Regions from separate parts of the Paenibacillus sp. LK1 genome, predicted to be linked through region 2. Evidence: riboswitches for the same ligand, from Rfam matches in the RefSeq annotation. Region 2 holds a riboswitch; each other region holds the start of a gene.
What was found. Region 2 has a riboswitch for thiamine pyrophosphate ahead of CS562_RS13515 (thiamine phosphate synthase). Riboswitches for the same ligand answer to the same signal wherever they lie in the genome.

Region 1: it holds a riboswitch for thiamine pyrophosphate, as region 2 does, so the genes downstream of both, CS562_RS26335 (ABC transporter substrate-binding protein) here and CS562_RS13515 (thiamine phosphate synthase) in region 2, are expected to answer to the same signal.
Region 3: it holds a riboswitch for thiamine pyrophosphate, as region 2 does, so the genes downstream of both, CS562_RS09920 (ABC transporter ATP-binding protein) here and CS562_RS13515 (thiamine phosphate synthase) in region 2, are expected to answer to the same signal.
Region 4: it holds a riboswitch for thiamine pyrophosphate, as region 2 does, so the genes downstream of both, tenA (thiaminase II) here and CS562_RS13515 (thiamine phosphate synthase) in region 2, are expected to answer to the same signal.

What each region holds. Positions count from the first base shown of each region.
Region 1 covers NZ_PEII01000014.1:83,901-92,153, reverse strand. Annotated here, with positions in the region: gene nfsA (oxygen-insensitive NADPH nitroreductase) at 1-59, shown strand, start outside; gene CS562_RS26355 (TatD family hydrolase) at 168-974, opposite strand; gene CS562_RS26350 (ABC transporter ATP-binding protein) at 1,070-1,969, opposite strand; gene CS562_RS26345 (ABC transporter permease) at 2,013-2,771, opposite strand; gene CS562_RS26340 (MTH1187 family thiamine-binding protein) at 2,771-3,061, opposite strand; gene CS562_RS26335 (ABC transporter substrate-binding protein) at 3,281-4,321, opposite strand; TPP riboswitch at 4,543-4,655, opposite strand; gene CS562_RS26330 (NAD-dependent epimerase/dehydratase family protein) at 4,801-5,556, opposite strand; gene CS562_RS26325 (VOC family protein) at 5,573-5,959, opposite strand; gene CS562_RS26320 (DUF2798 domain-containing protein) at 6,146-6,634, shown strand; gene CS562_RS26315 (MFS transporter) at 6,818-8,053, opposite strand.
Region 2 covers NZ_PEII01000005.1:283,830-292,082, forward strand. Annotated here, with positions in the region: gene CS562_RS13495 (ThiF family adenylyltransferase) at 1-885, opposite strand, end outside; gene CS562_RS13500 (thiazole synthase) at 882-1,649, opposite strand; gene thiS (sulfur carrier protein ThiS) at 1,653-1,856, opposite strand; gene thiO (glycine oxidase ThiO) at 1,853-3,082, opposite strand; gene CS562_RS13515 (thiamine phosphate synthase) at 3,087-3,704, opposite strand; TPP riboswitch at 3,992-4,101, opposite strand; gene CS562_RS13520 (ABC-F family ATP-binding cassette domain-containing protein) at 4,166-5,716, opposite strand; gene CS562_RS13525 (hypothetical protein) at 5,849-6,832, opposite strand; gene CS562_RS13530 (hypothetical protein) at 6,819-7,370, opposite strand; gene CS562_RS13535 (hypothetical protein) at 7,367-7,765, opposite strand; gene CS562_RS13540 (ABC transporter permease) at 7,782-8,253, opposite strand, start outside.
Region 3 covers NZ_PEII01000004.1:3,567-11,819, reverse strand. Annotated here, with positions in the region: gene CS562_RS09935 (ABC transporter permease subunit) at 1-235, shown strand, start outside; gene CS562_RS09930 (ATP-binding cassette domain-containing protein) at 260-1,036, shown strand; gene hisC (histidinol-phosphate transaminase) at 1,061-2,182, shown strand; TPP riboswitch at 2,291-2,393, shown strand; gene CS562_RS09920 (ABC transporter ATP-binding protein) at 2,568-3,335, shown strand; gene CS562_RS09915 (ABC transporter permease) at 3,322-4,134, shown strand; gene CS562_RS09910 (ABC transporter substrate-binding protein) at 4,183-5,250, shown strand; gene thiM (hydroxyethylthiazole kinase) at 5,488-6,297, shown strand; gene thiD (bifunctional hydroxymethylpyrimidine kinase/phosphomethylpyrimidine kinase) at 6,297-7,109, shown strand; gene thiE (thiamine phosphate synthase) at 7,109-7,774, shown strand; gene CS562_RS09890 (MerR family transcriptional regulator) at 7,946-8,253, shown strand, end outside.
Region 4 covers NZ_PEII01000002.1:549,344-557,596, forward strand. Annotated here, with positions in the region: gene CS562_RS06135 (DHA2 family efflux MFS transporter permease subunit) at 1-1,343, shown strand, start outside; gene CS562_RS06140 (TetR/AcrR family transcriptional regulator) at 1,518-2,417, opposite strand; gene CS562_RS06145 (GNAT family N-acetyltransferase) at 2,467-3,000, opposite strand; gene tenA (thiaminase II) at 3,044-3,715, opposite strand; TPP riboswitch at 3,837-3,935, opposite strand; gene CS562_RS06155 (hypothetical protein) at 3,982-4,272, opposite strand; gene CS562_RS06160 (NAD(P)/FAD-dependent oxidoreductase) at 4,281-5,411, opposite strand; gene CS562_RS06165 (AraC family transcriptional regulator) at 5,621-6,436, shown strand; gene CS562_RS06170 (HAD family hydrolase) at 6,433-7,074, opposite strand; gene CS562_RS06175 (DUF1349 domain-containing protein) at 7,122-7,715, opposite strand; gene CS562_RS06180 (MFS transporter) at 7,781-8,253, opposite strand, start outside.

The DNA of each region.
Region 1 (8,253 bases), on a different contig from region 2:
AACCGGTACGTCTACAGATGAAGCCATTCCTCGAAGGCAAAGGATTCTTGAAACGTTAAGCGTAAATTCAAAAGAAGTCAGTTTGGCGGATGCCGACTGACTTCTTTTTTTGCAAACTGTACCTATTTAGTTAAGGAATCATCATAAGACTGGATGCCAATTTGGACCTAAGGAAGACCGTAGAAGCGTTTCGTATTCTGATAAAAGAGACGCGCTGCCCGCTCCGTTCCCATACCGGTCACTTCACTCCATGCCTGAATAACCTGTCTCGTCATGGCTGGATGCGTCATTCTTCCCTGGAAAGGTCCCTCGAAAGGCCAAGGCCCATCGGTCTCTGCCATAACCTGCTCGGAAGGATACTGGCGTGCTAATTCACGAATTTCCTCTTCGTACACAATATCAGGTGTGAATGAGACGAAGTAACCATTGTCAGCCATTCGCTGGACGGTCCGCTTGGAGCCTTTGAACCAGTGAAAGTGAGCCCGACGATGATGATATTGTTCCAGTAGGTCACAGGCGATATCGGCATCCTCATATACAGCGTGCAGTACAATCGGTTTTCCATGTCGCTTGGCTAACTGGATAAATCTTTCTAACAGATCGATATAGCCGCTCTGATCAAATTGGTGTCCTGCCTGTTCGGCTTCCTGTCGGTTGTAATAGGGCAATCCAACTTCCCCAATCGCTGTGGCTTGTCCCATATGCTTTTCGATCCAGTCGAAGAACAGATTCTGCTCTGCCAGGGTCGGCAGGGGCTGCTCAGGATGGAACCCAAAGGCTGGATATACGGTACGAGGGTATTGTGATGCTAGTTCCAGGTTAGTCTGGGCAGATGCCAGATTCATGGAAACGGCGATGACCGCCTCAACCTGTTGGGATGGGAAGGAATGCAGCATCTCACGTTGTTCTTCAGGTGTATATTTGTCCAGGTGAAGATGAGCATCGATCAAGGGTGCAAAAGCGGTTGATTGCATGGATGGACCCCTCCTTTTTGTCTTTTACCAATGATACGCAGCGTAGTTTGTCTTGGATCACCCATTTTAGGGAAAAAATAACTCAAAAACCCGCGCTATTTGGATAGGCGGGTTTTCTGCTGTTCTTCTCTCATCCACTGGGAAATCTGCCTTTTCCGTTCAAGAAAAGCAGAGTCCTCCGTGATCGCTTCGTGACGTGGACGATCAAAGGGAACATCGACTTCGTGAAGTACAGCTGCAGGCCGATTCGATAAAACATAGATACGGTCAGCAAGCAATAATGCTTCCTCGATATTATGCGTGATGAACAGCACCGAGCGGCGGTTCTGTTCCCAGATATCGAGCAGCCAGCGCTGCATGTCGCTACGGGTCAGTGCATCCAGCGCACTAAAAGGCTCGTCCAGCAGCATCAACTCCTGCGGACTGAGCAGGGCGCGCAGAAAGGCAACCCGCTGCTGCATGCCGCCCGATAACATATGCGGATAGGCTTGTTCAAATCCGGCCAGACCGACACTGCTCAGCCACTTCCGGGCATCTGCAAGCGCTTCTGCTCGGGGTGGTGCGTCCGCAGACACTTCACCTGCAAGCAGCACATTGTCCTCGATGGTACGCCATGGAAATAGTGCAGGCTGCTGTGGCATATAACTAATCTTGCCGCGTTGTCCGGTAACATCCTGACCATTCATCAGGATTTGGCCTTCCTGAGGTTTCAGCAGACCGCCGATGATGTGAAACAGGGTGCTTTTACCGCAGCCGGAAGGACCGACGATGGCTACGAATTCCCCTTGTCCCACGGTCAGGGACAGGCCATCCAGAACGGGCAATGTGCTGCGTCGCTCTCGGAACGAAGCATTCACGTTCAGAACTTCCAACGCTGGTGATGAATGATGTGCAGGTAAGGCCACGGTTTCATACTCAGGACTTCCGCTACTCGTTGGAGTGGTTGCACCTTCATCCGGCGCAGCAGCTACCCGCTCGTTGTGTTCGGGTGTCATCTTGTCATCACTTCCTAACCTTTATATGGTGCATATTTCAAAGTTATCGCTTTTGTGGACGCCAGCGTACGAGCAGCTTTTCCAGTAGCGCAATGAGCAGGAAGAGCAGCAGACTCAATGCCACAATAATCATGATTGCCACGAACAGACGATCCGTCCGATAGGCTGATTTTTGCAGCATCATATAATAGCCGATGCCCTTATCTGCACCGATCCATTCGGCGATAATCGCACCCATGACGCTGTACGTAGCGGCAATTTTAATCCCCGAGAACACCGAGGGCAATGCATGTGGAAGTTCGAGTTTCCAGAAAATTTGGCCGCGTTTTGCACCAGCCATGCGCATATAGTTCATCATGGCCGCATCGGTGCGGGTCAATCCGTCCATGGCAGCTACAGCCACCGGGAAGAAGCAGACCAGAATGATGGTAATAAGTTTGGGCAGCAGCCCAAATCCGAACCAGATCAGCAAGAGCGGGGCAAGCGCAATGGTCGGTATATTTTGACTAAGAATAAGTAATGGATAGAGTGCAGATTTCAAAAATGGAATCAGATGCAGCACCATCGCAATCAGTAATCCCACAAGTGTACCTGCTGCAAACCCAATCAATGTCAGCTGGATTGTTGCCCATGCATGCATGCCAAGTCGCTCGGCCTGGGACGCTGCTTCATGGGCGATGTCTGAAGGCGCAGGCAGCATCCATTTCTCAATATGGAACAGGGAGACAGCTCCCTGCCATATTGCTATAAAGAGAATAACCGCCACAAAGGGCGGCCATACGCTTTTCCAATAGGCATGCATTAGCGATATTTCTCCGTCAGGGTGTCCATGCTGAAGCCGCTTGGGCTATGGGCGATCTTGATCTGTGAGATGATGCTTGGGCTGCCAGCTTGCACGAGAACTTCGTGCATTTTGCGGACAACCTCGAGCAGTTCCTCCAGTTCTCCCTCCATCGTGGTATCCAGTGGATTAACCTGATATTTCAAGCCGGACTGCTGAATAACTTCAATGGCACGATCAACATAAGGATAGGAATTTTCGCCATTTGGCGTTTTGGGAATGACTTGAATGCTAAGTAGTGTGCTTGCCATGAGAGATCACGTTTCCTTTCGGGTTAAATTGCATGAGCTAAACCAGCTTTACACTTTACCACTCCGATTGCAGTACCCTCTTCCGATCACTGTTATCCCCGGATTTCTTTAATAATTTTTAACGGAGGAAATCCGGGGATAAAGGTGAGCGCTTCGCTTCTTCAGATGGGTTCTGCACTCTTCGTTCTGGTGTAAAAAAAAGTTAAACTTAAACCATTTTTATTGGGGTAAGAACTCGTTTGTATACGCTTTGGATACATCTACCTGCTCATCGAGCAGTTTTTTGCTAAACATCCAATCCGTGTAGTTCTGCCATACTTCCTGCTTCTGCTCACCCCAGCGTGGTGCGTCATCCTGGTATTTCGGACTCAGCCACTTCTGGCTTGCGAGTACAAGATCCTTATCCAGATCCGGTACGGCCTTGATCAGAATGTTGGCAGCGTCTTCGGGATGTTCAATCGCGTATTGATATCCCTCGGAAGTCGCTTTCAGGAACGCTTTAACCAGCTCGGGATCGTTCTGAATCGTCTTTTCATTGGTAACGAGTACAGGTGTGTAGTAGTCCAGTGCTTCGGAATAATCTTTTACATACAGCATGTCGATCGGTTCGCCGCGCAGTTCGGCTTCGATACCCGTCCATGCGTAGAAAATCCATGCAAAGTCGATATCGCGTTTCACAGCGGTGAAGAAGTCTGCATCGCCCATGCTAATATTTTTTACTTTGGATACATCGGCGCCTTCGCCTTCCATAATGGATTGCATCACAGCTTCTTCCACTGGAGAGCCCCAGCCACCATAGGTTTTACCTTCAAAATCTTTGGGAGATTTGATGTTCCGATCCGCCGGAGCGGCAAATCCGGACGTGTTATGCTGAATGACTGCAGCGATAGACACGAGCGGTACGCCCTGTGTGCGGGCCTGGGTTACACTCTCCTGATAACTTACGCCAAAAGGCACTTCGTTCGAAGCTACCATCGTATCCGCGCCTCCAGCACCTGGCTGTACAATCTCGACATTTAAGCCTTCGGCTTTGTAAAAACCTTGATCTACGGCCGCATACAGGCCGGTATGATTTGTATTTGGTGTCCAGTCCAGCACCACTTTAACGTCCTTGAGGGCTGCGTTGTCACCTTCATTGCTGTTTTCGGTGTTGCTGTTGCCATTTTCTCCTGAAGGTGCAGCTTCTTTGCCGCCACATGCGGCCACAGCCACTAGTAGGACGCACAAGAGCATTAGGCCCATCATTTTACGCCATCTCATCTTCATTTCTCTCCTTCATGTTGTCCGGCCAGTGGCGCGGGGTACTCCTTGGCTTCATATCCAAGCTTCTTGCATAAATCGACAGATTTATACCAGCTATGATCCGGATGACGTCACTTTTTTTAGCTCTCTGGCTATATAAAAGAACATTAAAAAAGCGCCCCGTTAATCCGGGACGCGTGCAGGCGTTAGAGATGTGGCACTCAGCAAAGAGGCTGGGCCAATTCGATATACTCCGATTCCTACGCTGGCATGATCCAGATCAGGTCTAAGGGTCAGTATCTTGGTGGGATACACTCTCAGCCGGCCTATTCCGACTCCCCTGGGAAACTATGAAGTTACGGGCATTACTAGGTGTAATTATAGGCCAGAGGCCCATGCATGTCCAGTCAGGAACTGGATAGGGGCACGTATGAATGAATCAAAAAGGCCATTATACATGCGTATAACGGCCTCTCTAGATGTGTGGTTTTTAACAATTATCTTGGCGAATCATATAAGGAAATCTGACTGAGTGCAAAAGCATCGGATTTCGGGTCATAGCCTACCTGTTTCTGAGTGGTTTCCAGATTTAATCGTTTAAATCGATTATTCGAGATCCCATGCAGTATGGTGAAGGGCTCCAGATCTGTAGCTGTAATTGTTTTGAACATCAAATCACACAAGTCAGCCGGACTAATATACGCGCTCATATCCCTTGCCTCCAGCGCGGGTCCATCTGGTTGAAAATCATCATATGCACCTATACGTACTGCTACACTTTGTAAGCCTTCGGTATACGCAAAATAGGAAGCGAGCGATTCACCAAAACATTTGCTAACTCCGTACAAATTCCGTGGGCGTGTCGGCATGTCCGGATAGACTTGAGCATCAATGGGATACCCCTCGATCGTCTGTGCACTGCTTGCCAGAATGACTCTCCGCACACCTTGGTCCTTAGCTGCACGGAATACATTAAATGTACCCTTGATATTAATATCCAACAACGATTCATAGAATCCGGCATGCGGGGAAGGATCTCCCGCCAGATGTACAACCACATCCATGCCTTCGCAAGCGTGCTGACAGGCTTCGGGATCTGTCACATCCAGTGTCATGATCTCATGGCTTGTCCCTTGATACGTATGTAGTCTGTTGATATTCAAATCCGTTAGTCGAAGGTGAAATGCTTCTGACAAGTGTTGGGACAAGTCACTTCCAATTTTTCCGGCTGCGCCGGTAATTAAAATGTTCATAAATCAGCTCCAATTCTTAGCGCTGGAAGAACTCAATCCATTCCTTTTCAGGTCCATAGATGAAGAAATAACGGTAACCGTTAGGCAGTGTAATCATCTCTCCATCAATAAATTCGGCCTCAGTTGCCTTAATGCGGTTGTACTCAGAATCAAGGTCATCGACATGGATGGCAAAATGGTGCACCGTACCTTCGGAAGGCAGCTTGTCGCTGTATCCCTGAATCAACTCAATCTCGGTCTCATCGCTTCCGTTGAAGCCGAGAAAGGCGAGCTGAATGACACCGTTGGTATGGGTTACCCGGTCTTTCAATTCAAGACCAACAATCTCCGTATAGAAACGCAGCGTGGTCTCCAGATCACGAACGGCAATGCCGACGTGGTCAATGCGCTTTTGAAAACTCATAATCAAAATCCTCCTTATATTTAACGATTTTTTTCTACCATTTTAAGGGATATCATAGGGCTGTACTACGAGGTTGTCAAATAAGATTTTAATTTGGAAAAATTATAATTGTTCACAGAATGTTCACTTATGAGGAGGGGGTCATTATCTCTATAATTACGAAGGTAAACAGAGAGGATGAGAGATTTGCCAACAACGAAGAAAGAACAGATTATTTTTGGAATGATGATGTGCACAGGGATGGTCGTCGTCATGATGACTTTCAATTTATGGCACAATGGGTTATTGAGCAAGATGTCCGCGCTAGATATACTGCTTCAATTCATATTGTGTTTTATCATTGCGTTCCTGGTGGAGTCCTTCATTGTTGGACCTGTAGCGAGAAAAATTGCATTTTCCTTACCTTTTGACAAATCCAATAAAATTTTGGGCGTGCTCGCTATGTCATTTTTCATGGTCATTGGAATGGTTCTGATCATGTCCTTGTACGGAATGATTTCCGCTTACCTTGCGAATCAGTTAAGTGGAGCATCCGTACTAAATACGTATCTTCATACGATTGCTCGTAATTTCAGCCTGGCGCTTCCTTACCAAATCATTATTCTGGGACCACTCGTTCGATATGTATTTGGTAAATTCATTAAGGATAAAGGGAGTGTAGTCCCTTCAACCTAAATAACGTTAGTTCCGATTTAGAGCATCTGAAAGTATTTCCTGGGCAATCGTCCACTGGTCTAGGATAAAGAAGTAATTGTGCATTTTTAAATCAAAAAAGGCGTCGTAGCATTCACGCTACGACGCCTAACTTTTTACAGCTATGATTCATTGAATTTAATTTTATCTTCTGTTTGGTAGATGTTACGATGCTGAACTCACAGTATGCCTGCGCTGCCATTGATACGCAATCACGCTGATAATCAGCAGACCAACTGCAAAAATGGCAAGCATCCATGCTGACTGGTTAACCTCCAGATGATCGAGACTCCAGCCTGTAACCAAAGGCAGAATGGCACCACCAACCCCACCTGATGCAATCAGGATGCTGGGCGTCGATTCTTCTGTTCCAGGCAGCATTTTGCTGGCGAAGACGAGGGCAATGGAGAATACGCCCGATAATGCGAGCCCGAGCAACAGAATGATCAGAAATGCCGACCAGATCTGGTTGGTAAAAGGAAAGATCATCAGCAGTACAACTGCTGCAAGGCAACTGTACAGAACGTAGACGCGATATTGGAATTTCTCCGCAATATATCCGGCAAAAAGTCGTCCAACAGACATGGCGATCCAGAAGCAGGTAACACTAAGTGCAGCACCTGCTTCCTTCATGTTCATTTTCTCAATCAGAATGGCTGGCATGAAGTTGGCAAGGCTCATTTCAGTGCCGACATAGAGAAAGAAAAATAAAACAAATAAAGACAGAAGAGCCAAATTACGGCCGTGATAGGTTGAACGAGTTGGTTTAATGTCTTCAGGATTCGTCCCATTTGGCGATTCAGCAGCGTGAGTGTGTACAGGAGTCTGGTCTGAGCTACGGCGACTCAGCTCGTTGTCCAGCTCACCGAATGAACTTTTGGCCCAGAAGATAAAAGTCATCGCTGCACAGACGGCAACCACGAGGAACGACATGCGCCAGTACCCGGCAGAAATCAGACCGCTTGCAATGAGAGGCATGACCATGGCGCCGATACCAAATAACACTTCAAGTCGGCTCATGGCAACCGCCGTATTATCTTTAATTGCAGCAATAATGATTGTACCGATGACAGCTTCTATCATACCGAATCCGAATCCGGCTGCAGGTGCAATGACGAACATCCAGCCCCAAGGAGGCAGCAGCATATAGGATAACTCTGCGATGCAGAGCAGAGCTGCGGCAATTAATAGACCGCCTCGTTTCCCGAAGCGTTTATTCAACCACGGAGATAACAATACACCACCCAGGAACCCGGCAAATTGGGCAAAGATCAGTGTGCCTCCCTGACTATAATCCTTGCCATAATGTTCAAGAGCAACGGGTAGGATGGAGCCGAGAACCACATGGGCAAGTCCGATGAGGAAATAGGATAAGCATCCAATCCAAAGCAATTTTTTCATGAAGAAAAACTCCTTCTAGATATTATGTTATGTAGTAAGTCTGCCATTCAGGAGTATTTCCTAAAAACAAACAATCTCTATCATAACAGGACATGTAAGGGTGTGCACGGATAACTTGCAATGGAGGCTAAAATTCGTATATACTGAAAAACAACAATTACAGATCGGACCATGCCGTTGAAGAGCATCCAACTCGGAGG
Region 2 (8,253 bases):
ATCAGCCGTATGCTGTAAATCCAGATTCATCCGCCGTGAAGGGCGAATCTGAACCGTATCCCTGCCACATAATACGTCTGTTTTCTCCAGATTTGAGGCAGAGAGGTACGGAAAGTTAGCCTTTACTCCGCAGGAAGGACAATCTTCTTTTCGGGCACCGTCGACGTTAATGGATATGTATTCATTTCTCCACACATCGAATGATAACAACTTGCGTCTCAATGCACCTGAATTACCACTGAGAAGCTTCATCGCTTCGGCAGTCTGATTAGCCGTAACCATCTGCACCGCCTGAGGGATAATGCCTGACGTATCACAGGTATCCCCACCTAACGGAACCTCACCCAACAAACAGTTTAAACAAGGCGTTTCTCCAGGCAGAAACGTGTAGGTAATTCCATAACTGCCCACACATCCCCCATAAATCCAGGGAATACGATACTTCTGTGACATATCATTTATTAATAGCCGGGTATCAAAATTATCTGTTGCATCCATGATCAAGTCTGCGTTTTGAACCAATTCCTCCAGTTCATCTACTCTGACGTCCATCACTTTGCCTACAACCTCAACGGTAGAATTAATGTCAGATAGACGATTCTTTGCTGCCATCGCTTTGGGCATTCGATGAATCGCGTCTTGCTCTATATATAATTGCTGTCGCTGTAGGTTGCTCCACTCCACATAGTCACGATCTGCAATGGTAATATGGCCAATTCCTGAACGTACCAGTGTTTCAGCAATGCCCGTACCAAGCGCGCCCGCTCCAACAATTAATACTTTACTGTTATTCAATCTATGCTGACCTTCCTTACCAATAGGTGCATACCGTTCCTGTCTGGAATAGCGGTCTCCCTGTTCAGAAGATTGTGTCTGATTAGTCATGTATGAACCATTCCTTCCGCCGGACTACTCGCTGCTGCATAGCGCTTAACGGGAATCATGCCTGCCTCATAAGCCAGTCTACCTGCTTCAACCCCCATTCGCATTGCCTTCGCCATCTTCACGGGATCTCCAGATCCGGAGACAGCCGTATTCAACAAAACACCGTCTGCTCCCAGCTCCATCGCATGAGCAGCATCTTTAGGTGCTCGAAGTCCTGCATCCACAATAACAGGAACGACGGCTTGTTCAATAATAATCTCCAGATTATAGGGATTAATAATTCCTCTCCCCGCACCTATGGGTGAAGCTCCAGGCATAACAGCATGTACGCCGAGTAGTTGCAATCGCTTGGCCAGAATAACATCGTCCGAGATATAAGGCAGTACCGTAAAGCCCTTTTCAAGCAAGATTTCGCAAGCTTTATAGGTTTCAATTGGGTCAGGAAGCAATGTGATTCCATCGCCGATAACTTCTACTTTTATCATATCACAAAGTCCTGACGCTCGAGCAAGTTCAGCGATTCGCACAGCTTCCTCTGCTGTTGAAGCACCCGCTGTATTGGGAAGCAGGGTATACCTTTTCAAATCCAGTGTGTCCAGAAAGTGCTGTTTGTTGCGATCTTCCAGATTCAATCGTCGAACTGCAAACGTTAAAACTTCCGTACCTGAGGCCTCAACCGCCTTGCCCTGCACCTCCAAGTCTGAAAATTTGCCTGTACCTAGCAGCAATCTAGATTCAAACGTATAATTTCCAATCCTCAACATAGCTCAACCGCCTCCCACAAAATGTACAATTTCAATTCGGTCTCCGTCTCTTAACGCTGTCGTTTCATGATATTCCCGCGTTAAAATTTGACGATTCAATTCAACCACGACGGTTTTCACTTGCAAATTAAATGAATGGAGCAATTTGTCTACACGATTCAAGCTATCTTCAATTTGCATGGTTTGTCCGTTGACAATGATGTTCACTGCAACATCTCCTTTCTGTTCAAACGTTCTGGACTAAGAGCTTGAATCCCAAGTTCTTCCGAGGTTTTGCCACAAATCAAGTCAGCCATGAGGCTGGCTGTAATTGCACTAAGCAATATTCCGTTACGATAATGTCCAAAAGCAGCGAATAAACCCGGAACACTTTCACAAGCCCCTACATACGGCAATCCATCCGGAGTCGAGGGACGAACACCAGCCCACGCTCGGATAAAATGCGCTTCCTTCATGCCAGGAACCCAATTTGTCGCAGCTGTAAGCAACTTCTGAATACCTTGGACCGAAACTTTCATGTCTGTTCTTCCTGGAAGGCTTGTTGCACCGAGCCATACTTCTCCATTGGCTTTGGGAACAATATATATATCCTCTGCATACACCGTTTTGTCAGGTCTGTAACCGACATGATGGGGTGAAAACTGCACCGCTGCAATCTCCCCTTTCACAGGCAAAACAGGCGATTTCAGACCCACTTGTCTCATCAATTCTTCACCATGTAACCCTGTAGCAATAATGACATTTCTCGATGTCATCGTTCCCATTGAAGTCTCAACCCCTTGCACACCGTTCATATCCGTATACAAACGGACATCCTGTACACCTTCCATCACCCTCGCACCCATGGCTTGAGCTGATCTGATATAAGCTTGTGTTAGATTGACGGGAAGAACCTCGCTCTCGGAAGGTCTGTAATATGCACCATACGTATCCCTGTTTAACCATGAAGCTTCCTGTTGGACAGCGACTCGATCCCACCAAATATGTTCTGTAGATAAGGTAGACGATCGATTATTTTTGTAACTGCTGACCTCACTGTATGAACGAAAAGGAGTAATAAAACCATGCTGTTGCAGCCCCATCTCCACTCCGCTAAGCGAACTGATTCGTTCCTTCTGCTCATGAAGCAAAGCTCTGCTCTTCTGTGCAAGCTTCGCCATTACAGCATGAGTGAATTCCTCACTGTCAGCAGCAAGCATCCCGGCAGCTGCACAGGAAGTTCCTCCAGCAATCCGCGCCCGCTCAACCAGAAGAACATCATGACCTCGGCTAGCAAGTTCACATGCAATGGCACAACCGATAACTCCTCCGCCTACAATAATGGTTTCTGCATGAAGCTTGCCTCGAACTTCCGCTCCAACTTTACTTCCCGATACTATTCCTGGATGATAGCCTGAACGATTCCTGCTTCGACTTCTTGCTTCCTCTCTCATGGTCTCATCTCCCTGGTTCAACATACCTCTCTGAATCCTCGATCGCCTGTCGCAATGAAGCCGCGGCCAGTTTCGGCTCATCGTTCGACCAAATCGTTGAAATCACAGCTGCTCCTCTGGCACCAGCAGTTCGAATGGCAGCAATTTTCTCAGGACTAATCCCGCCAATCGCGATCACCGGAATTGAAACATTGGAGCATACCTCAGCCAACGCACTAAGCCCTCTTGATTCGCAATTAGGTTTACTATTTGAAGCATAGACGTGCCCATAAAAAAGATAATCCGCTCCACGTTCTTCAGCAATTTTTGCTTCTTCCAGAGAATGAACCGATATGCCTACGCGGAGCCGATCGTCTCTCTTTAACTCATCCTTATCGTAACTACGAATAACTGATTGACCCCAATGCACACCACCAAGCGAGTTATGTTGGTACAGCTGATCTAAGCCATTTATAATGATTCGGCTAGATGGAACACCTTCTGTTTTTAGACTTTGCGCCCAATACATCTGTTGCTCAAGAGGAAGCTTTTTTTCCCGAATGTGGATATAATCGACCCGCCGCCATATATCCTTAGCAATATTCAGAAAAGAGTCCATGTCTCCTGTACTTGGTGAAACCACATGCAGTTCGAATGATCTTGTAGTTACATGTTCGTGGAAGATTGCCGTCCCGTTCGCCCTCCTTTTGCATGATTTAAGCTAATACAAAACAAAAAAGCCACTCCCGTAGGGGAGTGGCCACGAATTTAGAATTCATGGATCAACTGAATGACTGTTCAATGCAATTACTTTATACATAACGCATAACAACTATAGAAATCATCCATAGTCGCAACGCTGTTACATAGAGTTGCATGATTTATCTTGCAGGCAATATCGCAAAGTCATCGATAAAGCTCTTTGTCATTAGTTGAAACGCGCCACTTCCCTACGCTGGTATGATCCAGATCAGGTACGAAGGGTCCGGAATCGCATTCTTCCATCTCAGCCGCATCGTGCGGCCCCCCTAGTGTTCATATGAAGCTGTAGCCTATGTTACCATAGACACCTTTTTTTGTCACCGTACATTTCCATTTATTACGTTATTGTTTTTCGGACCAAGCTTCGACATCCCACGTTTTGGTAACCCAACCTTCATAAAAATCAGGTTCATGGGATACGAGCAGTACGGTACCCTTGAATTCTTGCAAGGCACGTTTCAACTCTGCTTTAGCCGTTACATCCAAATGGTTTGTAGGCTCATCGAACAAAATCCAGTTACTTTCACGCATCAGAAGTTTACACAGACGAACTTTGGCTTGTTCACCACCACTAAGCGCGTTAAGCGGGCGGGTGATATGCTCATTTTTCAATCCACAACGTGCGAGATGCCCCCGGACTTCATTCTGTGTCAAATGAGAAAATTCGTTCCACACATCTTCGATTGGAGTAATATTACCTGCACGTACTTCCTGTTCGAAATAGGCTGTTTCCAGATAATCACCCAAGAAAGTCTTACCGCTGATAGGTGGGATTTTCCCCAGAATAGTCTTGAGCAATGTGGATTTACCTACACCGTTACATCCAACAATGGCAATTTTCTCGCCACGCTCAATCGTCATCGTCATTTTAGGCAATAATGCATATGAATATCCAATTTCAAAATCAATACCCTCAAAGACGGTTTTACTACTCGCCCGGGCATCCTTGAATTTGAATGTGGGTTTAGCTGCTTCGTCTGGACGATCAATCCGTTCAATCTTACCGAGCTGCTTCTCACGGCTCTTGGCACGACCGGAAGTAGAAGCGCGGGCTTTGTTCCGCTGAATGAAATCTTCCTGCTTCTTGATAAACTCCTGCTGTTTCTCATAAGCATCAATATGCTGCGCCTTATTCATGTCGGCCATTTCAAGGAATTTGTTATAGTTCGCTGCATAACGCGTCAACTTGGCAAATTCCAGATGATAAATAACATTAACGACCTCATTCATAAACTCCGTATCATGCGAAATCAGAATAAACGCATACGGGTAATCCTTCAGGTAACGCGTCAGCCATTCGATGTGTTCCACATCGAGATAGTTCGTCGGCTCATCTAGCAGAAGTGCAGTTGGTTTCTCCAGTAAGAGCTTGGCAAGCAATACCTTCGTACGTTGACCACCACTAAGCGCGGCCACGTCACGATCCAGCCCAATGGCGGACAAGCCCAGTCCATTTGCCATCTCTTCCACTTTCACATCAATCAGATAAAAATCACCTTGCTCCAATTGCTCCTGAATGTCACCCATTTCTTCCAGCAACAATTCGAGCTTGTCCGGATCGGCGTCTGCCATCTGATCCGTGATGGACATCATTTCTTTTTCCAACTCAAGCAAGGGCAGGAACGCATCCTTAAGCACATCACGAATCGTTTTTCCAGGCGTGAGCTTGGTATGCTGATCCAGATATCCATAACGAACTTTGGGGGTCCATTCAACCTTCCCTTCGTCCTTTAACAATTTCCCGGTAAGGATGTTCATCAGTGTGGACTTGCCTACACCATTTGCACCAACAAGGCCAACACGCTCTCCAGCAAGTAAACGAAAAGATACATTTTTAAATAACGTGCGGTCTCCAAAATTGTGACTCACGTTCTCTACTGACAATAAACTCATAAGATGAGGTTGCTCCTATCTATTGGACATTACTATCGTTCCGAAACCCTATTTTAGCACAGGTGTCGCCTTTTCTGAAAGTAATGTAAACATCTCACGCAACCTCGCTTTTATATTTCAAACAAACTGCCTTTAATTTATGGAACAGTTATACTCAAAATAACCTTGCGCTGCCGCTTGTTTAGCATTTGTAAACACTTCTTCGGCTCTATAGCCATTGTTACATGTGGAAGGATAATAGTATTTAATTCCACTCACCGGATCCACTCCGCCAACGATCGCTGTTTTCTTCACCAGTCTGCCACCACCAATGGCATAATTGTTAATCTTTTGGTTACCTACAGGTATTCCCTGTATAAAAGCCATAAGCCCCGTGTCATTAATCGAATTGTACCAATCTTCCTGAGAAATCAAAGGCATTGTAAAGGTATAGGAAACACCATTCCTTCTTGCAAACTCATTATGCCGGTTAATAACATCTGCCAAATCTTCCTGCACACTTGTCACGATACGACTTCGTCTGATCTGCTCAAACGTCTCGGCATTTTGAAGCAGAGGGATTTGTGTACTGGAGGCGAGTTCTTTCTGGAAACCTTCAACCCACATGCCCAAGCCTGCATCATAGGCATACACATACCCATCAAGTGTGAAGTTAATACTGTTACCATTTGAATCAGAATATGTATAGGGCTTTTTTGGACTCCAAACTTGCCGGATTGAATCTTCAAGATCACCAGTCATCTCATTTTCATTCGCCAAAATGTAGTAACCATCATAATCCAGCACGACCATTGCTGGAATGTAATTAAACATGGCCCGTATAGCAGCAGGATCATCCTGGATCCCCATATTTAGCGCCATTGTTTGGGTAAAGGTAGTCAAGGCAAGCTCTTTGTCCGCTTTTACAAATTTGGTCGAATCATACCCTGCTTCATCGTTTTGCTTCTCATTTTGATGCATCACGGCCCCTGCATCCAGTACAGCAGTCTGAAGTGCCATCTTATATCGATTGCTTAAATATTGAGCCTCCTGGGCATTGTCTGTATTGTGAGAAATAACCCAGAATATAGGTAAAAAGATAAGCACAAACACAATAGAAAGATCAGTAATCTTCATTAAGCACCATACCCCCATATGTGGTAAACACAGCTGCAGCTTGCGCAGACCCGTTTAACCACTCACGAATCAGCATGGCAGGTGTGCGATTGGTGTTTTTGACGGTTACTGTGAAGAAATCCCCCATTGCCAGTGTATATCTGCGCCCAGGATCGTCTAAAGCCAGCACACCAGACGAAGGAAACAGCTTTGCTTTAATCTGGGCTGAATAATAGCCATCCTGCACGGTTTCATAAGTACCAGAAAATGTGCTCTGATCCATCGGATCTGAGTAATGAGGAACATATTTTTTGTGCAAATGTTCCATGGAAATCTCATAGGCATTCCCCGTTCGGGCCATCTGTTCTTCGAACTCTGCATACATGGCAGGGGAAATGTATCCCTTTGTTTTGACTGCATCAACAAAACGGGTAACCGTCTGAACAACGGTCATGCGTGCCATATCATCCTGTCGATCTGCAGTCTCTGCTGCCGGGTATACATAAAGCAAAATCGCTGCCAGCAAAACAGCAAGCAACTTGGATGCAGCATTAATCAAGGTGTACTGGCCTCCTTCCAAAATGCAATTTTCAGCAGTTCGCCAGTTTCACTTCTTATGAACTCAGATCTATACGAAGCTGCAAGTTGCACAGGTATGGTTCCTCTTCTGTTTACAAGGGGATCAATGACATATGCAATCCCGTCCACCTGCACCCTGACCGTTGTCCCTGTCATTTGCCTCACAGTGTGTAACACTTCCGCACCACTATAACGGATTGGCTCGCTTATACGCAGCGTGGTATTCAACCGTCCTTCCATGTCTGTTGTCGTCTGCAGCAAGTGATTCAAAGCGTCTGATAGAACCCGAACATTCTGCTGCCCGTACAGGCAAGCTGTCACAAATAGGACAACCGCCGTACAGAACAACATGAGCTGCTGTGTATTCTGGGACATGTTGAACCAACTCCTGTCAGGATTGCTGGAAAATAAGTCCTCTTACCACATTGGATTTGTCTTTTACGATAATTGCTTTGAATTTACCACTTGGATTGACATATTGATTGTCTTTTTCACTCATGGTCTGGTTGATAACACCCACTTTCTCGTCAGGTTTAATAACAGAACCATAATCTGCATTATTGAGATCCTGGGAGATGTTCAACTGATTACCGTACCATTGTCCTCCTTTATTTTTACCTGTAATAACTTGAATCCCGAACTGGTCTTTGTCCGCATATTTACGCAACGCGTTTGTAACTTGTGATCCGCTAATGGTAGTTCCGTCATACACCGTAAATGCAGCTTGGGACAACTCGGTCTGGATATCTGCAAAATTGTTCTGTGCCGTTTTGGTCGCCTCCTGAGCCGAAATAAACAACAAAACTACAATTGTAATAAGGGCAATGGTCAGAAAGATGCCTGCTGCCACCTTTAAAGCGCTT
Region 3 (8,253 bases), on a different contig from region 2:
GGTGGGTGTTCGTTATGCACTTGGCATTATGTGGCTGACCCTCATCGTAGCCGAGACGGTTGCGGCGGATGCGGGGATTGGATATATGGCAATGAACGCGCGGGAATTCATGCAGATGGACGTAATCGTCTTAAGCATTCTGCTGTATGCCTTGCTGGGCAAGCTGTCCGATACCATCGCCAAATGGCTGGAACGGCGCTGGCTGCGCTGGAACCCGGCTCTATCCCGCAAGTAAAGCCAAAGGAGCGTGAATTAATCCATGAGCACAAGTCAGATCAGTCCTTTTCTTCAAGTAGATGGGGTTCAGAAATCGTATGATCAGCGGACGATTCTATCCGACATTAACGTCAACGTAAGACAAGGGGAATTTGTAGCCATCGTTGGACGAAGCGGCTGCGGCAAAAGTACTTTGCTGCGTCTGATCGCCGGGCTGGAACCTCCCTCTTCCGGGAGCATTATGCTGAGTAACAGAAAGCTTGGCAGTACAGCACCCGAGACACGATTTCTGTTTCAGGAAGCCCGGCTGCTGCCTTGGAAATCCGTGCTCGACAATGTACGATTGGGCATCCCCGACAAGAACAAGGAAGATGCACGCCAGTCGCTTCGCAATGTAGGACTTGAAGAGCGTGAAGGTGATTGGCCGGGGGTATTATCTGGCGGACAAAAACAACGTGTCGCCTTGGCACGAGCACTCGCAAGTCATCCGCGCTTACTGCTGCTGGATGAACCGCTGGGTGCACTCGATGCATTAACCCGAATTGAGATGCAGCAGTTAATCGAACGCTTGTGGGCTGAAGAAGATCTGACCGTCATTCTGGTCACGCATGATGTCAGCGAGGCGGTTGCGCTGGCAGACAGGGTGCTTTTAATCGAGGATGGTCATATAACGATGGATACCCGAATTACGCTGGAGCGGCCTCGCGTTCGGGACAGCGGGTTTGCTCATTTTGAAAACCTGATTCTGAATCGATTGTTGACTCCTCCACAAGAGACACCACAGCAGATTGCCCAGAAACAGATATCATTCTCGATCTAATTCCACTGGAAAGAAGGCATGATTATGCAATCCCTTTCATCCGTTCCCTCTCCACCTGTTAAAGACTTGTTAAATCGAATTCCGGCTTATACGCCTGCCAAATCCATGGAACAGATCCGGAGGGAGTTGGGACTGGAAAGTGTAGATCGACTTGCAGCGAACGAAAATCCGTTTGGTTCTTCTCCCCTGGCAGCAGAAGCGGTCAGATCGCTGGGTTCCGATCTTTTGGCTCAATACCCCGACGGTTCCAGCCAACTGCTCCGTGACAAACTTGCGGAACGTCTAGGTGTGCGTACCTCCCAACTGGTATTTGGCAGTGGATCATTCGAGCTCCTAACCCTTACCGCCCAAGCCTATCTTAATCCCGGCGAGGAATCACTCATTCCGGTGCCCTCCTTTAACTGGTATAAGGGCGCTACGCTGCTGGCAGGCGGGGTTATTCATGAAGTGCCTTTGGTCAACCATTCGCTGGACCTGGAGCAATTCCGGCACCGGATTAATGCTTCTACCCGAATCATCTGGCTGTGCAATCCGAATAATCCAACCGGAACCATTTTCACGGCAGATGCCCTGCTTGGTTTACTCGAACATGTTCCCTCCCATGTCGTGGTTGTCCTGGACGAAGCGTATTATGAATTCGCGGAAAGTGAAGATTATCCTGATACGGTTAAGCTGCTGGAGCAGTACAATAATCTGATTATTTTACGGACCTTCTCCAAAATATATGGACTTGCCGGCCTACGAATCGGATATGGCATCGGGAATGAAAGCATCATTGAAGGCATTAACCGGGTCAAGCTGCCTATCAGTCTGACAGCCACATCCCAAGCCGCTGCTTCGGCCAGCCTGGATGATCATGAATTTGTTTCTCATTGCCTGCACTACAATCGTCAGGGACGGGAAACGTTAATGCAGTCCTTTGATCATTGGAACTTACCCTACATCCCTTCCGAAACAAATTTCATTATGGTGGATCTGTTGCAGGATAGTGGCCCGATTACCCAAGAATTGTTGAACAGAGGCATCTCTGTTCGCGGCGGTGCCGAATTCGGTATGCCTACCTGGCTTCGGATTACGATTGGCACACCTGAGCAGATTGCCCGGCTGATCGGTGAGCTTGATTCACTGTTACATTCCAACGATTAGAATCCTAGGTTACTTTCCTAACTCACATTACGCACACTTCTTTTAAGCCGCCCTCTTTACATTCCACTTGCATGTGATATATGCTGAACACACAACTGCATATCTTGAACATTGCACTAGGGGAGCCTTGCGGCTGAGACGAATCGAACGATTCGGACCCTTTGAACCTGATCTGGATCATACCAGCGGAGGGAAGTGGAGCGGCCTCTCAGTAAGCGGATTTTTTCATGTTGATGATGAAATTTAATGTGAATTGACTTACAGACCCACTCATTTCTCCGGAAATGGGTGGGTCTTTTTCGCGTTCTGCGGGCAGATCAGAAGGTGTAATTAAAGATCCCGCGGTTTGAGGTTGAATTTTGAATAACAAGGGGGACGGAACGAGATGGATAACGATATAACCCTTCACAACATGAGCTACGCTTTCCCGGGAAAAAGGGATTCCCCAGTGCTCTCCAATGTGTCGATGCGTGTAGCCAAAGGAGAATTCGTTTCGCTCATCGGTTCCAGCGGCTCCGGTAAAAGTACCCTCTTCAAGCTGCTGGCAGGCTTGCTTGAGCCAACACACGGAACCATTGACATTCCTTGGGTTCAAGAAGGAAAGCGACTGGGGCAGGTGGCCTACATGCCACAAAAGGACCTCCTGTTATCCTGGAGAACCGTCCTGGAGAATTGCATGCTCCCCGCTGAACTTGCTCCAGGTCGGCAGGATAAGGTAAGGATTCGAGCGGACATTCTGGCCGGTCTCGACCGATTTGGCTTATCCGGTCACGCGCATGCTTACCCGGACGAGCTGTCAGGTGGCATGCGCCAGCGTGTCGCGCTGCTTCGTACTTTGCTGACAGGTGGCCAACTCATGCTCCTGGATGAACCATTCGGCGCACTCGATGCCATGACCAAACGTGAGATGCATCGGTGGCTGCTGGAGCTCTGGGAGGGCCTGGGCAAAACCGTGTTGTTCATCACACATGACATTGAAGAAGCCCTGCTGCTCAGTGATCGGATTATCCTGTTAACTCCGGTGGGCCAAGGCCAACAGCTGCAGGATCTGACGGTACCTTTGCCACGTCCAAGACATTCGGACATGATCTACGAACCGGCTCTCGTTCAGATGAGACGACTACTGGAGGAACAATTGCATGCGAGACGGTAACTTGAGAGATAGCATGAAGCATAGCGTAAGAGGTTGGCTTGCCCGTTATGGTCTGTTTCTTTTGCTCATGATCTTGCTGCTTGCTCTCTGGGAGTGGATTGTGTGTATGGGATGGGTGCCTTCCTTCATCATTCCAGCCCCGACGGCGATTGTCCGTTCGCTGTATGAACATCACCACCTTCTGCTGGCTACACATCTGCCCGCTACCTTGATGGAGGTTATCGTTGGTTTTGGCTTGTCCATTGGTGCCGGGACTGCACTTGCAACGGGTATGCATATGAATCGGTCGATTGAAAAAGCGTTATATCCCTTCATCGTGATCAGTCAGACGATCCCGCTGATTGCCCTTTCCCCCGTCTTCATCCTGTGGTTTGGCTACACGCTGTGGAGTAAAGTGGCGGTGGTGTTCCTGATCGCATTTTTCCCGATTGTAGTGAGCACCTACGATGGCTTGCGCCAGGGTGATCCGGAGCAGCGTGAACTGCTGCTGACGATGGGGGCCACCAAGTGGGATATTTTTCGCAAACTCCAGATTCCACTTGCCCTTCCCTCCTTCTTTTCGGGACTGAAAATGTCTGTGGTGTATTGTGTGGTCGGTGCAACGATCGGTGAATGGCTCGGTGGAAGCAAGGGGCTTGGCTACTTCAGCCGCAGAATGTCGAGCAATATGAACACGGATGCGATGTTCGCCGCCATTATGCTATTATCCCTACTTGGTATCGCCCTGTTTGTACTCATTGCATGGATGGAGAGAAGATTTGGTACACCACGTCATGCAGGTAGAAGAAAAGCTGGATAACTTTCGGATTTCAAAACAAAAAACAAAAGAAACGAGGAACTTTACGTTATGAATAAAAAGCATATCTATTCCCTGCTCCCCATTCTGCTCATGTCTCTTTTGCTGATCGTCAGCGGATGCGGTAAAACGGGCATCAATACGCCCTCCACAGGCTCAACTTCCAATGCAAACGATACAGACTCATCTGCGATAGAAACGCCATCGGAATCCAAAGAGAAGCTGTCCATCATGCTCGATTGGTACCCAAATGCAGTACATTCCTTCATCTATGTTGCTCAGGAAAAAGGTTACTTCGCGGATCAAGATCTGGACGTGGAAATCCAGATGCCTGCTGATACGAATGATGCCCTCAAACTTGTTGCCGCCGGGAAGATCGATTTGGCACTAAGCTACCAGCCGCAAATTTTGCTCGCGCGTGGGGAGAACATTCCTGTACGTTCAATTGCTGCGGTCGTTCGTCATCCGCTCGTGCATCTGTTGACCGAACTCAACGGTAAAGTGAAATCGCCAAAAGATCTTGAAACGCTGACGGTTGGCTATTCCTCAATCCCTCTGTATGAAGCGATGGTGCGTACCATGATCAGCCAAGATGGCGGTAATGCCGACAAGATGAATCTGGTCGATGTAGGATTTGACCTGATTCCTTCCCTAGCCTCCGGACAGGCAGATGCCATTATGGGTGGTTTTATTAACCATGAACAATTGATTCTGGAAAAGGAAGGTCATGCCATGAAATCGATCAATCCCGTCGATTACGGCGTACCTGATTATTATGAACTGGTCCTCACTGCAAGTGATGCGGGCATTGAAGCGAAAAAGGATCAGCTTACCCGCTTCATCAAAGCGATACAGGAAGGACAGAAATATGTAACAGAGCACCCCGAGGACGCGCTGAACATTCTGCTCGCACATGAGAACGAAACGTCTCCTCTTGACCCGGAGATCGAAACCAAAAGTCTGAATATTTTACTGCCACTGATGAATGAAGAAGGTCAGCCGTTTGGCAGGCAGGACGCCTCTTCTTGGGAAAATGTACGTGCATGGTTGGTTCAAAGTGAACTGATTCCGGATTCCGTAAAGGCTGAGGATGCTTTTATCAACTTGCAGGGTGAGTAAGGAAGATGTCGCCCACAAGAGTAGTTTCGGGATTACATTTGGACGAATAGAATCTTTAACGAGGATGAGGGCCTTCTATTAGGAATTTTCTATATGGACTTTGCAGCTATCCGGGAATAACGTTTAACACCCGTCATTAATTGGAAACCAGCAACGTTGCAGAACTAACAACTGATTATAATGGCAACCTTCCCTGCTTTTATTGATCAAATTACTTATTTATAAGGAGGAACTTATATGTCTTATCTGGAACGTGTTCGTACGCAAAATCCGCTTGTTCATAACATTACGAATATTGTCGTCGCTCCGTTTACGGCCAACGGTTTGCTCGCACTAGGTGCATCTCCCTTTATGGCTTATGCGCATGAAGAAGTTGCTGATGTTGCCAAGATGTCGGGAGCAGTTGTACTGAACATTGGCACACTGGACGAAAAGGTGGTTGAGGCGATCCGTTTGGCTGGTCGATCAGCTAATTCAAATAACGTACCTGTTGTGCTCGATCCGGTTGGAGCTGGCGCAACCGCCTATCGTACGGAAATCGTTCAGATGCTCGTTCGTGAGCTTCGCCTCACGGTGTTGCGGGGCAATGTGGCAGAAGTCGCCAATGTCATCGGTGAGCGTTGGAGCATCAAAGGTGTGGATGCAGGTCAAGGCGAAGGAGATCGAATCGGAATAGCGAAACGGGCAGCACTAAAACTCGGCTGTGTGGTCGTCATTACCGGACGCGAGGATGTCATTACGGATGGACAAACGACGTTCCTGGCGAGTAATGGACATGCCTTGCTTACCCAAGTGACTGGTGCAGGCTGCTTGCTCAGCTCGGTAATTGGTGCTTTTGCAGCCATTGCGAAACCGGGAGAAGACTTGCTGAACAGTGTTGTGGAGGCACTCGCTTTCTATGGCGTTGCAGCAGAGATTGCGGCGGAACGCACCGCTGACCTTGGACCGGGCAGCTTCCAGATCGAATTGCTGAATCAACTGGCCCAAGTGACACCTGACGTTCTCGCAGAGCGAGCACAGGTTCGCCAGTTTGATGGAGGTGCGTAATGAGTATTGCGCAGGCTTTGACGATTGCTGGTTCCGATAATGGTGGCGGCGCCGGAATTCAAGCTGATCTGAAGACCTTTCAGGAGCTTGGTGTGTACGGCATGACTATAATTACAGCTATCGCTGCCCAAAATACAACAGGTGTGCAGGGCGTCTTCCCTATTTCATATGAAGGTATTGCTCAACAGTTGGATTCGACTGGTGATGATTTTCAGCCTACAGCCGTGAAGACGGGCATGCTCTATAGTGCTGAAATAATTAAACTGGTTGCCGAGAAATGGCAGCAATATGGATGGTCCAATTTGGTCATCGATCCGGTTATGGTTGCCAAAGGCGGCGCCCCTCTGCTGCAACAGGAGGCCGTTCAAGCGTTAATTACAGAGCTGCTGCCTCATGCACTGATCACGACACCGAACATTCCGGAAGCCGAGCTTCTTACTGGAATGTCCATTTTGAATTTGAGTCAGCGCGAAGAAGCCGCAAGACGAATCGTGCAGATGGGCTCCACGTATGCTTTGGTGAAAGGTGGTCATGATGAGGGAAGTGGCATGATTGTCGATGTGCTTTATGATGGGCAATCTTTTCACTATTTGGAGAACGTTCGGGTAGTGACAAGGCATACTCATGGAACGGGATGTACGTATTCTGCGGCCATTACTGCCGAATTGGCGAAGGGCTCAACTGTACTGGCTGCCGTCACCACCGCGCGAGCATTCATTCAGGCAGCCATCGAAGATGAGCTGGGGATTGGGGACGGACATGGGCCGACGAATCATTTTGCGTATCAGCGCAGACTGCGGGGTGAACAGTAATGCGCCCTCTGGATGCAGAAGCAATACGGCATGCGCTGCAGGTGTATTTGGTCATGGGCAGCGTGAATACGACGCGTGACCCGGTGGAAGTGCTGCGCCAAGCCATCGCTGGCGGCATTACGCTGTTCCAGTTCCGGGAAAAAGGAACTGGCGCTCTGGTTGGCGAAGCACGCATCACGCTTGCGAGGCGGCTTCGCGAGATGTGCAGCCAGCACGGAATACCGTTCATCGTGAACGATGATGTGGAGCTGGCTGTGGCGGTGGAGGCCGACGGCATACATGTCGGCCAGGACGATGCGGACGCGGTGCTGGTACGCGCCCGCATCGGAGAAGGGCGGATGCTTGGCGTATCCGCCCACTCCGCGCTGGAAGCCCGCCGTGCAGTTCAGGCGGGCGCCAACTATCTTGGCGTCGGGCCAATGTACCCGACGCGTTCCAAAGCGGATGCCCACGCTGTGCTGGGCCCCGCCGGGGTAGCCGAACTGCGCGCCGCAGGCATCGCAGTTCCGGTGGTGGGTATCGGCGGCATTACGCCCGATACCACGGCCGCCGTGATGGCGGCAGGAGCCGACGGCGTAGCCGTCATCTCCGCCATCGCGGGCGCGGCCGATGTGCGCGCAGCGGCTGCGCAGTTCGCTGCGGCGGTGCGCGGGATGCAGGCGTAGCCATGCGCTCCCTGCACCGCCAGCCGTGTGCTGCACCAGATAGATGGTGCAACACATTCAATCATTCTCAAGATGCAGCCTCTGTGCCTGCATCTTATTTTTTCATTTTTACTAGTTGACTCTCACGTAACGTGACGCTGTACAATCGGTGGTGTAAGGAGGTTTCCCATCATGGCCATGAAAGTAAAAGAAGTGGCCGAACTTGTCGGGATCAGTGTGCGCACACTGCATCATTATGATGAGATCGGACTGTTAACACCGGACGAAGTGACTTCTGCCGGATATCGACTGTATTCAGATGCCAATCTTGAAATGCTGCAGCAGATTATATTTTTTAAAGAACTCGATTTCTCTCTGAAAGATATCAAGGAGATTATAAACAATCCATCGTTCGATCGAGAAGAAGCTCTAAATATGCATCGCCGTATTTTGCTGGAGAAACGCCAGCGGTTGGACCAAATGATCGCCACCATTGATAA
Region 4 (8,253 bases), on a different contig from region 2:
CCCAATGGTTTACGACAGGCTACATGCTGGTGAATGGTGTACTCATTCCTGTCACGGCCTATTTCATGCAACGCTTTTCGACACGGCAATTATTTCAAGCTTCGATGTTTATTTTCCTCATCGGTACGATTATATCTGCCCTTGCGAGTAATTTCGGTACATTGTTGACAGGACGTATGGTTCAAGCAGCTGGTGCTGGTATTATCATGCCATTGTTGATGCATGTCATTCTAACCCTGTTCTCTCCTGAGAAAAGGGGAGCAGCGATGGGTATGGTCGGTTTTGCCATCATTTTCGCTCCAGCGATTGGGCCAACCCTTGCTGGATATATTCTTGAAAACTACACATGGCAAACGATGTTTTACGGAATGATCCCACTAACCGTTATTGTTATTGGTTTTGCGTTTGTATATCTCAAAAATGTATCGGAACGAATCAAACTCAAGTTCGACACACTCAGCGTGTTGCTGTCCACAATTGGATTTGGTGCATTGCTGTATGGTTTCAGTCGGGCGGGAAGTCTGGGATGGTCAAGCGCAGAAGTCATCATATGCCTTGCAGCAGGAGTAATTGCTCTTGGACTGTTCACATGGAGACAGCTCGCGTCTACAAATCCGCTGCTCGATCTGCGTGCTTTCAAGTATAATATGTTCTCACTGACCACGGTCATTAATATCGCGATCACGATGATCATGTATGCTGATATGATGTTGCTTCCTTTATACCTCCAAAATGCACGGGGTTACACGGCATTGGAGTCCGGATTATTGTTGCTTCCAGGGGCGCTTGTCATGGGCTTCCTGATGCCAATAACAGGTAGATTGTTTGACCGGTTTGGCGCAAAATGGCTGGCAATTATCGGGATGGTTATCACGATCGTAACCACTATTGGTTTCATCGATCTAACCGATTCTACAAGTTATACTTACCTTGTCTTAATGTCAACAGGTCGCCGAATTGGTATGGCCTTGCTCATGATGCCTATCCAAACGGCAGGTTTGAATCAACTGCCTCCAAGACTTGGGCCGCATGGTACAGCGATATCCAACACCGTCAGACAAGTAGCTGGCGCTGTGGGTACTTCATTGCTCGTAAGTGTAATGACTAGTCGCACAACGGCACATGTACAGGACATGGTGGCAACGGGTGCAGCCAAAGGTTTAACCCAGCAACAGTTGGGAATGGAATCCATGATCCAGGGAATTAATGATGCTTATGTTGTCATTATCGGCATTGCCGTTCTCGGATTGCTACTTTCCTTCTTCATCAAACGTACCAAACAAGCGACGGAGGAAGACTCCAAGCAGCCTGTAAGACAAAAAGTCTCGATGAATACAAATTAAGAACAACATTTACATGAATTAGATCATTTAGAGCCTATGTATCTTATATAAAAAGCGGCAGATCAGGACCCTAAGCTTTACGTCCAATCTGCCGCTTTTTTTGTGTATTACAAATGAACAGAAACCTCTGCACTTCAGTGAGAACCGCTGCGCTAACGTGTTCTATTTCGTGTTCTATTTCGTTTTCTCCATCGGAACCTGCCTGATTTGTTCAAGATATAAGCCGCAGTCTTTGACAATTCTGCTAGCTTCGCAATTCATAGAAGACGATTCAAATTCCGTTTGAAACGCCTGCAGCGTTACTTCCAACATGGAAATATTGATCTCTTTCTGCTCGACTAAAGCAAGCAGTCCTTTGGTCAGTTCTTTCGCTTTAATAGATACTTCCGAGTGGAGAATAGAATGACTGAATTTTTGAAGACCAGCAATCAGATTGTTTTTATCCACCGCAATTTCTTTGGAATCAGGAGCGATCACCAACAGACTTGGAAAATCAACAATATGCTCTTGCCTTTCCAGCATGGAACGAAGCAAAATTTCAATGTAGTTCAGGATTTTGGGCACAAGATGGTTCCAATTCGGTTGGGCAAGATGGAAGTTTCTCCACATATTCGAGATTTGATGGATCATGCCAAAACCAAAAATAGCCCCTTCATAAGCAAAGGGTTTTAATTCTTCACCAAATACCTGTACCAGTCGTTCAGATAACCAATTTAACTGCGTACGAGTCAAGTTCTCTAGATTGCATTCTCCAGAGTAGAAGCCTGTCCAGAATAGCTCCACAACAAGCTTTTTTTCCGGCAAAATCATCGGCACCATAATTTGATCTACCAGTAAGTCAAAATCGGATGCATAGCTTTGGCTCTCCAAATCTTTGCGAATCATCATATCTTCCTGTACACGCTGCTCCAGAATAGCAAGAATACAATCATCCTTGGAACCAAAGAATTTATAAAATGTTCCTTTGGACACACCTGACTCGTCTAGGATCATCTGTATAGAGGTGTTGGTTACTCCATGTTTCTCAAAGAGCACAAGTGCTGAGTCCAATAACATTTGTTTCCGTTTATTCATAAGTTCCCCCTGGATGATTTAGGTGGTTCACGTTACGGTATTCAACAATCTACTGCAAATCCACTGCAAACATCACATGTTCCTTCCAACTTCCCTTGATTTTAATATTCTGGCGGTCCGTTTCCTGGAAGCCCGCTTTACGCAACACTCGAATTGATCCGGCATTGTCGGGAAGTGCACCTGCCTCCACTCGTTTTATTCCCGCTTCATTCATAGCAAAATCCAGTGCTAGCCGAAGGGCATCGCTCATGTATCCCTTGCCATTCTGCACTTGATCTAGCACATAACCAACAATCCATTTGGCTGTGGAATCCAGTTCAAGTTCGAACAGAGAAATCTCTCCAATGAGCTCATGTGTATTGTTCAGGAAGATTCCAAAAGAGTAACGTTTCCCTTCTTCCCTGGCCTTGTTCCAACCTTCGAGAAGTGCAACTTGACCCTCCAGTGTATAAAACGTCTCCGATCGTTCACTTGCCGATATCTCTTCGAAAACAGCCCGGTTACGGAACTGCAAATCCAGCAATGTCGGCGCGTCCTCCACGTTCAAAAATCGCAAATAGATACGTTCCTCACGATTGTCCATCTGTATGTTCATCCTTATCTCTGGTTGTAGTAGATTGCATTCATCACAAGTACGAGAGTTGCCGTTTATACGACATATCCCAGAACAGATATTCAAATTCAACACTTCTTCTGAATATGTCTTCTATGGCCTCCAGCTCCAGCTCGGTTTTATGTTCACATAATGCATCCAGTGTATCATAGAACCATTCAAATGAGTCGCGGAAATCATCACTTGCATAATTTTCGATCCAGGTCTGATAGAAATTGCCCTCTAATGAATCTCGATATTGTTCTTTTAATCTTGTAGCATAGTCGTAATACGTCCACGCACAAGGGAAAATGACGGCGATGATTTCGGCAACCCCACCTGTTTGTGCAACACTCATCATATTCGACGTATACGCCTTGTTGTATAGAGAGGGTTTGACAGCATGATTTTCATCCAGCGCAATCCCAAATTCATTCATATACTTTCGATGCAAATCCATTTCTTCGTACAGAATAGCGTGTTGAATCACCGTAAAGTTCGTCATCAATTTTTCATCTGTCGCCTTCACCGCACCCATGGCAAAAATCTTCGCATATTCAATCAGATATGTATAGTCCTGAAGAAGATAAAACTTAAACGCTTCCCGATCCAGTGTGCCTTTCCCCATTTCGTGTAAAAAAGGATGGTTGTATCCATCTTCCCATACGGTTCTGGACTTATCTTTTAACGTTCTTGAAAATGACATGATCATTTCTCCTTTTATTAAAATTATAATGTCCCCGCTTCACATCCAGCTATCGCGTTCTGTCCTCTAAAATGCAGACCAAAAAGCCCTTGTCCTATTTTCGGCAAGGGCAAAATAACATGAGTACATGTTATTTGCTCCCTACGTCAGTATTAACTAACAGGTTCAAAGGGTCAGGTTTTAACCTTCTCAACTGCGAACAGTCCCCCTGCAAATAGCTCAGGCTTATTACAACATGTGTTTTTCCAAATGTCAATCCATTCCTATTAATCTTCAAGTTCCCCTAAATCTTCTTGCAAGTCTTTAAGTCGGGTCCGGATATCTTTAATCATACCTTGCAATTTGTTTAACTCATCGACCCATTTTTTCTCATTAGAGACGTCCGTTGCTGAAGTTGAATGATACCCGGGAGACGTTCTTAACTGATCTAAATCCGATTCGTATGCCCGCCGCTTTTCCTCAGCTTTTGCCAATTCCTCCTCTGCGATGGCAATCTGATGCTCCAGATAGATGATGTCTGAGGAGTAGCCGTGAGTTAAGCGCTGTGAATACGTCATAGTTCACCTCAATTCTGATCATTCATTGCTTTTCCAAGGTCATATGGCTGAATATCGATATCCAAATCCATACCCAAAGCCAATTTGGCCAGTTGACTGCCAATAAAAGGCCCCATCGTTAGCCCAGACGCTCCAAGCCCGTTAGCTGCGATCAAGCCATTCCAACCTGGAACAGCACCCATTACCGGAAGAAAACCTGGAGTAAATGGACGAAAACCTACTCTTACTTCCTGAAACGTGCTATCAGCTAAACCGGGAGCCAGTTCCAATCCTTTATTCAAAATTTCCTGCATTCCGCCTGCGGTTACTCTTGTATCGTATCCTTCAATATCATTTTCGTGAGTCGCTCCGATCACAATCTTCTGTTGATCAAAGGCTAACAGATATTGATCCGAAGGAGGCATGACTACAGGCCAGTTCTCAGTGTCCTTTCGATCGTGAACCTGCAAGTGCATAATTTGCGCCTTCTGATAATGAACCTTAAAATCAATGCCCAAGGGCTTCAACAGTTCATTAGCCCAAGCGCCGGCACACACGATAACCTCGTCAGCCGATATGACTTTACCGTCCACAACCACTCCAGTCACTCGGTCCGATTCATATTGAAGTGTCGCGTCCCCATGAATCAGGACCGCTCCATTTCGTTGAGCCGATCGGATTAAGGCATCACGAAGCGCACGTCCATCGATACGCGCAGCACCACTGATGTAGACGGACTGAAAGCTCTCCTCCAGAAGAGGAAAACGCTCATGAGTTTCTTTTGCATCTAGACGGGTAATATCGGCAATCTCCGGTGCATCTTCTTTACGAAGGTGTGCCCTCTCCTGCATCTTGTTGATTTTGTCCACATCCGTATGAATACTAAGAGCACCCACTTGAGCGTAACCCGTTTCTGTTTCCCCTTCACTCTTGAGTTCTTCAATCAAGCCGGGATAAAAACGTGCACCCGCTTTGGCAAGCTGATACCAATCCTGATTACGGCGCTGAGATAACCAGGGACAGATGATCCCGGCAGCAGCATCCGTAGCCTGCCCTCGATCTTTCCGGTCTATAAGAAGAACTTCCGCACCCCGTTTAGCCAATTGATACGCTGTGGAAGCCCCAAGAATTCCTGATCCTACGACGATGACTTTCTTCATGACTGCATCCCTTTCCTAAATCACTGTAACCATTATAACGCATACTGCTTGGTGTGATAATGGCAAGGCATCGACATTATGATACGTGTTCCTAAAAGGTTTTCGATAAAATGTTATTTATGTAATATAATTCAAATCAGGTTTCTTTTAACGCTGTATCCACGCCATTTACGCACACGACCTTTAACGAAATGAGGAAAAACACAACGATGCCGAAACCTAGTATGGGGAATTCACTGGATCCCGATATGCCGCTTATGATTACAGGTCAAAATCAGCTGACCGTAGATGAATTAATGAATTGGAACGGCCATTCACGGGATTACAGTATTGTGCAGTGTATCGGGGGAACAGGGAAAATCGCTGCCCAAAATCATGAGTTTTCAATTCGGGAAGGAATAGCTCTTATTATGTTTCCGGAGGTAACATATCGTTACGACAATCTGAGTGATTCATTGTTGTTCAATTGCCTGTCCTTTAATGGCTATTTGTTGCCCCGGTTTCTGCATACCTTGCAGATCGGGGAGCTGCGCGCCTTCAAGCCGGATGGAATGCTTCATATCCTGTTGCATGAAATAACGTTGGCGCTACAGTCCCGGCACAAGGATCAAATCTGGCACGTATCCGCATTGCTGTACATGCTTCTGGTCAGGTTAACGATTGATGGCGATCGTTATGGTGCTTATGAACGCTCGGATGCCCGATTAAAGCTGGGCGGACTGGTTACTTTTATCAAGCAAAATTATGATCAGGATATCTCGCTCTCCATGCTGGCTCAGCAAATGAACGTCACCGAACAGCATTTAAATCGGATATTCAAAAAGGAATTCCAAATGACTCCGCTTGATTATCTGACACGATATCGGTTATTGAAAGCCAAGGAAATGCTCGTCCATGATGCTGGGATAACGGCACACGAGATTGCTCGGGCTGTCGGTTTCAACAGCGCCAGTTATTTTGGATCCGTTTTCAAGAAATATGAAGGAATCTCTCCTATTGAGTTACGCAAGCAATACCAGGGTTAAAGAACTTCCATCGTGATCTCTGCCAGCGAGGTTAACCGCAGATCATACTTCGAGAATTCCAGATTACGCGTTACCTCGTTAGGCACAATGACACAGCGAATCCCCGCCGCTTTGGCTGCCTTCAGTCCATTCGGCGAGTCTTCAAACACAACCGCTTCGGATGCTCCGATCCCGAGACTCTCCAGGGCAAGCAGATACAATTCCGGGTCCGGTTTGACCCGCTTGACGTCCTCAGCTGTATGAATAACATCGAATAGTTCGAAAATGCCGAGTGTACGTAAATAACCATGAACCCAATCCCGGGTAGAGCTGGAAGCAACGGCAAGTTGAATTCCCTTTTTACGGGCAGACTGGAGCAACTCATGCACGCCTGGAAGAATTGCTGCCTGTCCAAGGTATGCTTCGTATTTCTGTTCAGAAAGCAGCTTGATATGATCGTGATCGATCGGTTTTTGCAGCGCTTGCTCCAGATATAGAAAAGGATGAAATTCTTCAAACGATGTCCCTACATTTTTCGACCAAAGCTCCAGCCCAAGTTCAAGTCCATGCTCTTTATAAATATCGCGAAAAGCATAGAACCAAGGTGTCTCCGTGTCCACAATCAGTCCATCAAAATCCAAAATAAAAGCTTTTACCATTCCGCTTTTCTCCCTCCAATGATCAACCGATTGGCAGGGAGATGGGCTTAGAAGCGTGCAGTCACATCCGGACGGGTAACATTCATCGATAAAAAGTGACAGGTGCATCCCGTTCCGGTTGGTGACTGTCCAACAACTCCAGCCCGAATCTCCCCCTCTATCGGCATGCCGAAATATCTAATTAATTTCCACTCCACCCCATCGGGTGAATAAAAGAATGAAATGCAGTCTTCCACTTTGCGTATGCGCAGATAAGGATTGGTTACGGGAACTTCAACCGAATTGCAATCATCGGATGAACCTTCCTTCGTTACTACCGACACAATGGTAGCTGCTTTTCCATCATACTCAAAACAAAGCTTGCACCAGTTTCGCTCATCTGCCATCACCATCAAACATCCGGAATCATACTGATGTTTCATGTCCACGGTTAGCTGGGTCGTCATTTCAAAATCGTTAGGCACCGGCATCGAAAGAAATGGCGCGGTTGCACGGATGTGTTTACCCGCTGGGTCCTGGAAAAAGTCCGTATCAGCCTGAGCTTCTACAATTAGAACTCCTTGATCGGTATAAGACCAGGTCTTCGGCTCATTAATCCAGTTCATTTGGTTTCTTGTTTCTGTTGCAAATACGTTTGTCATTTCTATGCCTCCCAGGTTCATTTTCTGTATTATATATTCGTTTCATATACAGAAAACCCCTTCTCCTACATATTTTTGTAAGTACTGATTACCTGGGAGTGTTTCTGGGGATCAGGGAGGAATAACATGATGACCATGAGTACGATATAAAGTACAAGAATGACACTGAATAACAGCACGGGGTTATAGTGATACAGCAGCCCTGTCAGGTAACCTGATGGAATCGCTGTTAACGTCATGACGGTCTGCACTGCCGAGAACATATCCGCTTTTTCATGTGTACCCAATCGGTTCATAAGCAGTGAGTCCCGATACGTTTGCAAGATGAAATTGCCTGCCGCCAGTACAATTAGAGTCAGAAATAACATGGCTATATTCCCCACAGGTATCAACAGAAAAAGTATTGCCCCCACTGTACTTAAAATGATCGAGAAACTGACATACTTTTCTTCTGAACGCCGTTTCAGACGCGGGATAATGACTAAATACAAGAGCATGACGGTTACAGCGGTGACGACCGGGATAAATGAAATAATCT